Regions from separate parts of the Stenotrophomonas sp. S4 genome, predicted to be linked through region 2. Evidence: riboswitches for the same ligand, from Rfam matches in the RefSeq annotation. Region 2 holds a riboswitch; the other holds the start of a gene.
The links. A riboswitch is a leader RNA that binds a small molecule or an ion and turns the genes downstream of it on or off. The one in region 2 is predicted to bind thiamine pyrophosphate.

Region 1: it holds a riboswitch for thiamine pyrophosphate, as region 2 does, so the genes downstream of both, ACUZUJ_RS00810 (TonB-dependent receptor) here and thiC (phosphomethylpyrimidine synthase ThiC) in region 2, are expected to answer to the same signal.

What each region holds. Positions count from the first base shown of each region.
Region 1 is NZ_CM196188.1:193,599-199,090, reverse strand. It holds gene ACUZUJ_RS00825 (peptidoglycan-binding protein) at 1-767, shown strand, start outside; gene ACUZUJ_RS00820 (glycine zipper 2TM domain-containing protein) at 1,014-1,421, shown strand; gene ACUZUJ_RS00815 (phosphotransferase enzyme family protein) at 1,543-2,667, shown strand; TPP riboswitch at 2,787-2,882, shown strand; gene ACUZUJ_RS00810 (TonB-dependent receptor) at 2,953-5,142, shown strand; gene pnuC (nicotinamide riboside transporter PnuC) at 5,151-5,492, shown strand, end outside.
Region 2 is NZ_CM196188.1:3,907,406-3,912,897, reverse strand. It holds gene ACUZUJ_RS18230 (BCCT family transporter) at 279-1,856, opposite strand; TPP riboswitch at 2,103-2,204, shown strand; gene thiC (phosphomethylpyrimidine synthase ThiC) at 2,287-4,131, shown strand; gene ACUZUJ_RS18220 (ion channel) at 4,226-4,897, shown strand; gene ACUZUJ_RS18215 (winged helix-turn-helix domain-containing protein) at 5,157-5,492, shown strand, end outside.

The DNA.
Region 1 (5,492 bases), 1.1 Mb from region 2:
ACTACCTCAAGCAGGTGAAGGACCACCCGAACTGGAAGCTGTTCGCGTCGGACCCGTTGTCCAAGGCGCGCGACCTGCTGGAGAACCGCACCCAATCGCACGAGCAGACCCAGGGTAAGCCTGCCGCCGAGCACAAGGCCGCCGCCACCCCGCACGCCGAGCTGTACAAGCCGGGCGCGCACAGCGAGGGCGTACGCAAGGTGCAGGAGCAGCTGGGCCACCTCGGCTATGCCGGGGCCGACGGCAAGCCGCTGGTCGAGGACGGCCGCTTCGGCCGCAATACCGAAGCGGCGGTGCGCCAGCTGCAGAAGGACAACGGGCTGGTCGCCGACGGCATCGTCGGTGCGAAGACGCTGGATGCGATCAAGGAGGCCCGCGAGCGCCCGCTGCTGAACGACGAGCGACACCCGCGCAATCCGATGTACCTGCAGGCCACCGAAGGCCTGGAGCGGATGCCGGCGGGCACCTTCAAGGACCGCCACGCGCTGGAAAGCGCCGCAGCGGCGTTGACCAGGGAGGCGCATGCCGCCGGCCTGCAGCGCATCGACGCGGTGGTGCCCAGCCCGAACGGTGAGCGCCTGTTCGCCGTGCAGGGCACGATCGGTGACCCGGCGGCCAGCCGCGTTGCGGTGGAAACCCGCACCGCCAGCGAACAGAGCATGGCGCTCAGCAGCGGCGCGGTGCACGGCGCGCCGAACGTGCTGCACCAGCAGCAGGACGCGCAGCAGGAACAGACCCGCCAGGCACAGAAGGCCATGGGCATCTGAGCCCGCAGCGCCTTGCAGACCGGGAGGGGCCGCGCCATGCGCGGCCCTTTCCCTTTCTGCCAGCTGAGCGGCCAAGGCCGCTTTCAGCCTTGCTTCATGCCGCCTGCCGCTAGATGAATGCGCAAGCCGCCCGGTAGGCCAGGCAATGTTCCGGCAATGTTGGAACGCCAGCGTGGACACCACGGCAGCCGGGGCGCCCCGCGCCCTCCCTGCCCAGCGTGGCATGCACCTCACAGGAGAACGAACATGCTCAGTACTTCCGCACTCAGCTTCCGTGGTCTGGCGATGGCCCTGGCACTGGTGGCCGGTGTCGCCGTGGTCAGCGATGCCAGCGCGATGTCGAGGAAGGACAAGCGCACCCTGGTCGGCGCCGTGGTCGGTGGCGTGGCCGGCAACCTGCTCTCCAACGGCGACCCTGCGGCCACCGTCGGCGGTGCCGTGGCCGGCGGCGCGATCGGCAACCTGACCACGTCCGACCGCCGCGACCGTCGCTATTACGACAACCGCTACTACGACAATCGCTACGATCGCCGTTACGACCGTGGCTACTACCGCAGCGGCTATTACGACCGTGGCGATGACCGCCGCTGGCAGCGTGAGCGCTACTACGACAACCGCTACTACAACGACCGCGGCCGCCATCGCGGCTGGTAAGCAGCGCCGACACACCGATGACGCGGAGACGGGCGGGTCGATGACCCGCCCGTTTGCGTTGGCCACGCGCATGGCGTTGAATGCGCAGCCTTGGATGTGACTTTCCCGATCGGACTGCGGCATGACGTCTTCCTCCCACCGCGTGCAGGGCCTCAACAACGATGAGGTCGCCGCCGACTGGCCGCCGATCAGCGCGGCGGACATTGCGTGGCTGAGTGCGCGTTTCCCGCAGCTGGGCGGGCACAGCCAACCGCGCTGGCACAGCCCGCGGCCGCTGTCGGCCGCCGCCATTGTCGACGGCACGCGCGGCGAGGTGTTCATCAAGCGCCACCACCACAGTGTGCGCAGCGCGGCCTGCCTGGAAGAAGAACACCATTTCATCGCCCATCTCGCCGCCGCCGGCGTACCGGTGGTGCAGGTGCTGCCGGCCACCGATGGCCGCACCGCGATCGAACACGGCGAATGGACGTTTGAACTGCACGATGTCGGCGTGGGCGAAGACCTGTACCGCGACGCGGTGTCGTGGTCGTTGCTGACCGATGTCGCAGAGGCCCGCGAGGCGGGCCGCATGCTGGCCCAGCTGCACCGTGCCGCCGCCAGCTACCACGCGCCCCAGCGCAGCACCCATCTGCTGGTCGCGCGCGATGATCTGATCCGTGCCGACGATCCGATCGCAGCGATCAAGGCGGAGCTGCACGCGCGCCCCGGGCTGGCCCGCTATCTCGCGCGCATTCCATGGGAAGCGCAGCTGCAGCGCGACGTGCTGCCGTGGCACGCCGGGCTCGCCGAGCGCCTGCGCGACGAGCCACGGCTGTGGGCGCACAACGATTGGCATGTTTCCAACCTGCTGTGGCGCGACGGGCAGGTCAGCACCGTGCTGGATTTCGGCCTGGCTTCACCCACCAGCGCCTTGTTCGACCTCGCCACCGCGATCGAGCGCAACGCAGTGGCGTGGCTGGAACTGGAGCGCGGGATGGAGGCGGTGCGCATCGACATTGCACTGGCGTTGCTCGACGGCTACCGTGAGGTGCTGCCCTTGTCGGCAGCACGCGTGCATCTGCTGGCCGACCTGCTGCCGATGGTGCATTTCGACTTCGCACTGTCCGAAGTGGAGTACTTCGAAGGCATCACCGGCTCGACCGCGAATGCCGACGTGGCCTGGCAGCCCTTCATGCTGGGGCACCCGGCATGGTTCCGCACCGGGCCAGGGCAGGCGCTACTGCAGGCCCTGCACGCGGCGGCGTGACCCGGTTGGTACACCGTCGGGGTCAGATCCCCTTCCTTCGGAAAGGGATCTGACGCCGCACCGCCCCGCCGCCTGAAGGGCACCGGCTCGCAAATCCGTACCATTTGTAGTGAAATGGTCACCTGAAGCGGGGGTGCCTGGATCTGCCAGGCTGAGAGAGTCCCTTGGAACCTGATCCGGTTTGCACCGGCGTAGGGAGCTTTGAGCCGCAGCCACACCCCCGTCATGGGCCGGTGCACCTGCGCGCCGTCGCTTCGTCTCCCTTGTTGTCCGAAGACGAACCGAATGAACCGCTGCCTGCGCCCCACCCTGCTCTCCCTCGCCCTCTGCGCCGCGCTGCCGCTGCATGCCAGCGAGGCTGACGCTGCTCCCGATGCGGCTGCCACCGGCGCCGATCGTTCGCCGACCGAACTGGCGGCGGTGCGCGTGGAGGCTGGCAAACCGAAGGCCGATACCTCTCGCGTGAACGCCTTCGGTGGTGGAAGCTGGAAGGACACGCCGGCCTCGGTGAACGTGCTCGAGCGCGATTACCTCGACCGCCGCCAGGTGCGTTCGCTGTCCGAGCTGGCCAGCAACGATGCCTCGCTGGGGGATGCCTATGCACCGGTGGGCTACTACCAGAACATCGCCATCCGCGGCTTCGCGCTGGACGCCGCCACCGGCTACCGCTTCAACGGGCTGTCCATCGCCGGCGAGCAACGCCTGGCGCTGGAGAACGTGCAGTCGGTGGAGATCCTCAAGGGTGAAGCCGGCCTGGCGGCAGGCGTGATGGCGCCGGGCGGGATCATCAACTACATCGGCAAGCGCCCGGCGGAAGTGCGCACCGCCACGCTCGGCACCGATTCGGAAGGCTCGCGCTACGTCGCCGTCGATGTCGGCCACTGGATCACCCCGCGCTTCGGCCTGCGCCTGAATGCCGCATGGGATTCCAGCAATTCCTACGTCGAGCACGCCGATGGCCGCCGCAACTTCTACTCGCTGGCCGCCGACTGGCTGATCGGCGAGCGCGGCAAGCTGGAAGTGGATGCCAACTACCAGACCAGCTCGCAGCGCTCGGTGTCCGGCTACCAGCTGCTGGGCGCGCGTGACCTGCCGCGCGGCGTCGACCGCGAGCACCTGCTCGGCTACCAGCCGTGGCAGCGCCCGGTGGATATCGCCAGCACCAACATCACCGCGCTGCACACCTACGACTTCAACGATGCCTGGCAATCGCGCGTCTCGGTCGGCCACAGCCGCTCGGTGATCGATGACAACGTCGCCTTCGCCTACGGTTGCTACTACGCCGCGCAGTGCGCCGACGGCAGCGTGCCGGGCAACTACTTCGCACCCAACGGCGACTACGACGTCTACGACTACCGCAGCCCGGACGACACGCGCCGCAACCAGCAGGCCCGTGCCGAGCTGCGCGGCCGCTTCGAGACCGGCAACGTCGGCCACCAGCTGACCCTCGGTGCCGACTACTTCCGCCGCACCGTGGACAAGCGTCCGAGCGTCAACGAGTACGTCGGCACCAGCAACATCCACGACGCACAGGTGCCGGTGTTCCAGCCGTCGCCGAAGATGCCGGGCCCCTCCGCACGGCGCCTGGACAGCGGCCAGACCGCGTTCTTCGCACTGGACCGCATGAGCTTCGGTGATGACTGGCAGTGGCTGGCCGGTGGCCGCTTCGTGCGCCTGGACGAACGCGCCTACGACAAGCGGGGCATCCCACAGCGGCACAGCCGCCTGTCGCGCTTCCTGCCGCAGACCGCCGTGGTGTGGAAGGCCACCGACCAGCTCAACGCCTACGCCAGCTATGTGCGCGGCATTTCGCTGGGCCAGGAAGCGCCGTTCTGGACCAGCAACGCCGACACCTTCCTGCCGTCGGTGCAATCGCGGCAGCTGGAAGTGGGCGTGAAGTACGTGCCGGTGGAGGCGCTGACGCTGGGTGCGGCCGTGTTCCGCATCTCGCAGCCGTACCAGTACGCCAAGCCGGACAGCAGCGACGTCGGCTACACCTTCGTCGAGGAAGGCACGCAGACCCACACCGGCCTGGAGCTGACCGCCAACGGGCAGCTGACCGACGCGCTGCAGATCGTGGCCAGCGCCAGCGTGCTGCAGGCGCGCGCGCGCGACACCGGCACCCCGGCCTATGAAGGCCATCAGCTGGTGAACGTGCCGAAGGTGCGCGCCAGCGTGCATGTGGCCTACGCGCTGCCGTTCGTGCAGGGCCTGGACGTGACCGGCGGCTGGCGCTATGCCAGTGCCAATGTGGCACGCGCCGACGGTGGCGTGCGCGCACCGGACTACTCGGTGTTCGATGCCGGCCTGCGCTTCCAGCATCGCCTGCACGAACGCGCGGTGACCTGGAACCTGTCGGTGGACAACCTGTTCAACCGCTTCTACTGGCGCGACACCGGCAGCAGCGGCGGTGATTACTACCTGTTCCCCGGCGCACCGCGACAGGCCCGCCTGTCGGTGACGTTCGCGCTGTGAGCGGCGTGATGCTCGAGTGGACCGCCGCGCTGTGCAGCATCCTCGGCGTCTGGCTGATGGCCCGGCGCCGGTTGTCTGCATGGCCAGTGGGCCTGCTGTCGGTGACGCTGTACGGGCTGGTGTTCGCCGAGGCCAAGCTGTACTCGGACACGCTGTTGCAGGTGATCTTCGGCGGCTTCCTGGTCTATGGCTGGATCAACTGGCGGCAGCATGCCGCCGATGAGGGCAGCATCCGCATCGTGCCATTGGCGCGCGGCAAGCTGCTGCGCGATCTGGCCATCGGCGTGTGCGGTGGCGTGGCGCTGGGCGCGGCCATGCACAGCTTCACCGACGCTGCCCTGCCGTGGTTG
Region 2 (5,492 bases):
GGAAAACGGATCCGACCCCTTCCTGTTTTCCGATACACCTCATCCACGCATGGCGTGGAAAACCCACCGTCACACGGAAACTGTCGGGGGTGGGTCGGTGTGGGCTGGCAGGACCGTTGGCGCCATGGATGGCGCCATCGAGCCCCCAGGGACGGGTTTACGGCGTGTCCTGCCAACCCACACCGCCCCGCCCAACCAGCAGAAACCCAGAGCCGCTTTGGCTCCTGCACTTGCACTTGCCTGAAAGAAGCGGTGCAGCCGCAGGCTGCAAAACACTCTCAATCCGAATCCTGCGCGCGTGCGGCCTCCGCCTGCGTCTCTTCCTGCGCCGCCATCTCGCGTGCGATCCACGCATCGATCATGTGCCGCTGGCGCTGCGCCTGCCGCCGCTCACGCGTGTACTCCTGGTCCAGCACCCGGTACAGCGACACCATTACCAGCACCATCAGCAGCGCGAATGGCAACGCCGCAATCGTGATCATGCCCTGCAGTGCATCCAGGCCACCGGCCAGCAGCAACGCCGCTGCGATCAACGCCACCGCGATGCCCCAGGCCAGCTTGCGCTTCAACGGAGGATCGCCTGCTTCGTCAGTGGACATGCTGGCCAGCACCAGCACCGCCGAGTCGGCCGAGGTCACGAAGAAGATCATCAGCAGTACCAGTGCGATGCACGACAGCAGCAGCGGCAGCGGCATGCTGTCGAACAGCGTGAACAGCACTGTCTCGTAGCCATTGCCCAGCGCCTGCACCAGGTCGGCATGGCCGAAGATCTGCGCCCACAGCGCGGTGCCACCGAATACCGCGAACCAGAAGAAGCCCAGCAGAGTCGGCGCGAGCACTACGCCGATAACGAACTCGCGCACGCTGCGGCCGCGCGAGATGCGTGCGATGAACGACCCCACGAACGGTGCCCACGAGATCCACCAGGCCCAGTAGAAGATCGTCCAGTCCGCCACCCAGGTGCTGCCGGAGAACGGTGACATGCGCAGGCTCATCGTCACCAGCTGGTTGAGGTAGGAGCCCAGCGTGGTGGTGAACGTATCGAAGATGAAGCCGGTCGGCCCCAGCACCAGCAGGATGGCTGCCAGCAGGGCAGCCAATGCCAGGTTGAAGTTGGACAGCCACTTCACACCTCGCTCCACGCCACTGGCGGTGGATGCCATGTACAGCACGAAGGCGACCGCAATGATGGTCATCTGCACTGCGACGGTCGCCTGCACGCCGAACGCGCGCTCGATGCCGGCGGCGATCTGGATGGTGCCGAAGCCCAGCGTAGTCGCGACACCGATCGCCGTGGCGACCACTGCAGCGATGTTGACCACGCGCCCGATCCATCCACGATGGTGGCGGCCGATGATCGGCTGCAGCATGTCGCTGACCAGGCCGCGGCCGTTGCGGTTGAACTGGAACCAGGCCATCGCCAGGCCGATCAGCGCGTAGATGGCCCACGGATGCAGGCCCCAGTGGAAGAATGCATAGCGCATCGAGGCGCGTGCCGCATCCAGGCTCTGCGGAGCAAGCCCTTCCGGTGGCTTGCTGAAGTGCGAGATGGGCTCGGCGGCGCCCCAGAACACCAGGCCGATGCCCATGCCGGCGGCGAACAGCATCGACATCCAGCTGGCCCGCGAGAACTCGGGCTCGGCGTCTTCGCCACCGATGCGCAGGTTGCCGAAGCGGCCGAAGGCCAGGTACATCAGGAACACCAGGGCCAGGAACACCACCAGCAGGTACAGCCAGCCGACGCTGCGGATGACTTCTGCCAGCATCGACTGCACCACGGCATTGAAGGGGCCCGGTGCAATACCGGCAAGCAGCACCAGCAGCAGAACCAGTGCGATGGAAACGCGAAACACCATGAAGGAGCTTCTCCGATCAAGGGATTGAGGGGAGCGAGCAGAGCTTGCAGCGAAGGGCCGGTGGCATGCATCGCGAACCGGGCAGGGGCCGCGAAGGCGGCGAAGGAAGCATCGGTCGCTGGAACGCGACGGACGTGCACGTTACTGAACGCGATGTCACGGTTCTGTTAATACAGAAACTGCGGATCCACGCGATGCGCGGCTGCAACCGCCATGAGCTGCAGTGCTTTCTATGCTCTAATGCACGCCAAGAAGCGGGGGTACCGCGGCCAGGTGGCCACGGTTGAGACAGTCCCTTGGAACCTGATCCGGCTCATACCGGCGTAGGGAAGCTTTGCAGTGCAGCCGTGCCCGGACTCCGCCCAAGGACCGTCCGCGCGCGGGCGCAGTGCGCCGCCGCTTCGTCCCTGACCTTCCTGGACGATGCCCGATGAACGCACAGCTCTCCGCCCTGCAGCAACAGGCCCAGCAACTCTCCGAATCCGTGACCCGGCCGATTCCCGGTTCGCGCAAGATCCACGTACCCGGTTCGCGTCCGGATCTGCAGGTGCCGATGCGCGAGATCGCGTTGACCCGCACGCCGACGTTGTTCGGCGGCGAAGAGAATGCACCGGTCACGGTCTACGATACGTCGGGCCCCTACACCGATCCGGATGTGCGTATCGATCTGTCGGCGGGCCTGCCGGCGCTGCGTCGTGGCTGGGTGGAGGAGCGCGGCGATACCGAACAACTCGACGGCCTGAGTTCGTCGTTCGGCCGCGACCGCGAGCATGATCCGAAGCTCGATGCCGTGCGTTTCCCTGCGCGCAGCCTGCCGCGCCGTGCACGTACAGGCGCCAACGTCACCCAGATGCACTACGCGCGCCGCGGCATCATCACGCCGGAAATGGAATTCGTCGCCATCCGCGAGAACCAGCGGATGGAAGCGATCCGTGATGCCGGCCTGTTGCAGCAGCACCCGGGCGAGGCATTTGGGGCTTCGATCCAGAAGATCATCACACCGGAGTTCGTGCGCGATGAAATCGCGCGCGGCCGCGCGGTGCTGCCCAACAACATCAACCATCCGGAAAGCGAGCCGATGATCATCGGCCGAAATTTCCTGACCAAGATCAATGCCAACATCGGCAACAGCGCCGTGTCCTCGGGCATTGCCGAGGAAGTGGAGAAACTGGTGTGGGCGATCCGCTGGGGCGGTGACACGGTGATGGACCTGTCCACCGGCAAGCACATCCACGAAACCCGCGAGTGGATCATCCGCAATTCGCCGGTGGCGATCGGTACCGTGCCGATCTACCAGGCGCTGGAGAAGGTCGATGGCCGTGCCGAAGCACTCACCTGGGAGATCTTCCGCGACACGCTGATCGAGCAGGCCGAACAGGGCGTGGACTACTTCACCATCCACGCCGGCGTGCTGCTGCGCTATGTGCCGCTCACCGCCAAGCGGGTCACCGGCATCGTCAGCCGCGGTGGCTCGATCATGGCCAAGTGGTGCCTGGCGCACCACAAGGAGAATTTCCTCTACACGCACTTCGAAGAGATCTGCGAGATCATGAAGGCCTACGACGTGACCTTCTCGCTGGGTGACGGCCTGCGCCCGGGCTGCATCGCCGATGCCAACGACGCGGCGCAGTTCGGTGAGCTGGAGACGCTGGGTGAGCTGACGAAGATCGCCTGGAAGCATGATGTGCAGACCATGATCGAAGGCCCCGGCCACGTGCCGATGCAGCTGATCAAGGAGAACATGGAAAAGCAGTTGCGCGAGTGTGGCGAAGCACCGTTCTATACGCTGGGGCCGCTGACCACCGATATCGCACCGGGCTACGACCACATCACCAGCGCGATCGGTGCGGCGATGATCGGCTGGTTCGGCACGGCGATGCTCTGCTACGTGACGCCGAAGGAGCACCTCGGCCTGCCCAATCGCCAGGACGTGCGTGACGGCATCATGGCCTACCGCATCGCCGCGCACGCCGCTGATCTGGCCAAGGGCCATCCAGGTGCGCAGGTGCGCGACAACGCGCTGAGCAAGGCGCGCTTCGAGTTCCGCTGGGAGGACCAGTTCCACCTTGGCCTGGATCCGGAGAAGGCCAAGGAGTTCCACGACGAGACGCTGCCGAAGGATGCGCACAAGCTGGCGCACTTCTGCTCGATGTGCGGCCCGCACTTCTGTTCGATGAAGATCACCCAGGACGTGCGTGATTACGCCGAGGCCGGCATGAAGGAGAAGTCGGAGGAGTTCCGCGCCGCCGGCGCCGAGGTCTACCACCAGGGCTGATGCGGAAACGGTCGTGCCGGCCAACGGCCGGCACGACCGTTCATCACGCCGTGCCCGGCTATGCTGCGTCCATCGCCCAGGGGGAAAGGACGCCATGCCCGTTGCCATGACCACCCGTTGGCTGGCCATCGCCCGCCGTCATCCTTCGGCCTGGTTGCTGGGCGCGCAGCTGCTGGCGGTGCTGCTGTATCCCGCGCTGGATGACACCGCTGCGGGCCGCGCCGCACTGGGCATGTTCGGCATGGCGGTACTCGGCCTGGCGCTGTGGGTGGTCCAGCGCAGCCCGCTGGGCACCTGGCTGGCGCTGTTGCTGGCCATTCCCTCGGTGGTGTTCTCGTTGGCAGGCGCATTGCTCGATCGCACCGCAATGCTGACCACCGCGCAGCTGCTGGAGAGCCTGCTGTACTTCTATACGGCCGGCGCCCTGATCGCCTACATGCTCCAGGACCACAAGGTCACCCGCGACGAACTGTTCGCCGCAGGCGCAACCTTCACCCTGCTGGCGTGGGCTTTCGCCTTCGCGTTCGCGGTGTGCCAGCAGTGGTATCCGGGCAGCTTCCAGGGTACTGGCGGGGGTGCGCAGCGCAGCTGGATGGAGTTGCTTTATCTCAGCTTCAGCTTGCTGTCTGGAGTGGGCTTGAGTGACGTCGTACCCCTGCATCCACAGGCACGCGCATTGGTCATGCTGGAGCAGTTTTCCGGCGTGATGTACGTGGCTTTGGTGGTTTCGCGTCTGGTCGGATTGACCATGTTGCGGCGCATGTGAAAATGAACGCCAGATAAAAATTTCGCGCCCAAGAGGGCGCGAATGGTGTCGCGAATTATGTGAATGCGTCGGCGAGAGAGAGCCTGATGTCGACCACGCGATAGGCGAGGTAACTTGCATAGGCTAGTATTCGCGCGCTCGATTGTTTTTGCGGTATGCGCCGATGCTTTGTGCGGAGTCTGGCTTTTCGCTGTTCCCAGGACGGGACCGTAACGAAGGCAAACACTGCCCGGGACCTGTCTCTACTGTGTAGCAGAAAATGAACAGCAGCGAAATACAGCCACCCGTATCCGATCGGATACGGATAGGAGAGTGCATCGTCACTCTGTCCTCGCGCGAAGTCGAGGTCGTCGGTGCGCGTCGCCCGCGCCGGCTGACGCCGAAGGCGTTGGGCGTGCTGCGCGTGCTGCTGCGGCAGCCGGGCCGCGTTGTCACCCGCGACGAGTTGTTCGCCGAGGTGTGGCCGGACACGCTGCCGACCAACGATGTGCTGACCCAGGCCGTCACCCAGCTGCGCAAGGCGTTCAGCAACGACGACGACAACGGCCAGGCCTACATCGAAACCATCGCCAAGACCGGTTATCGGCTTCTGGTA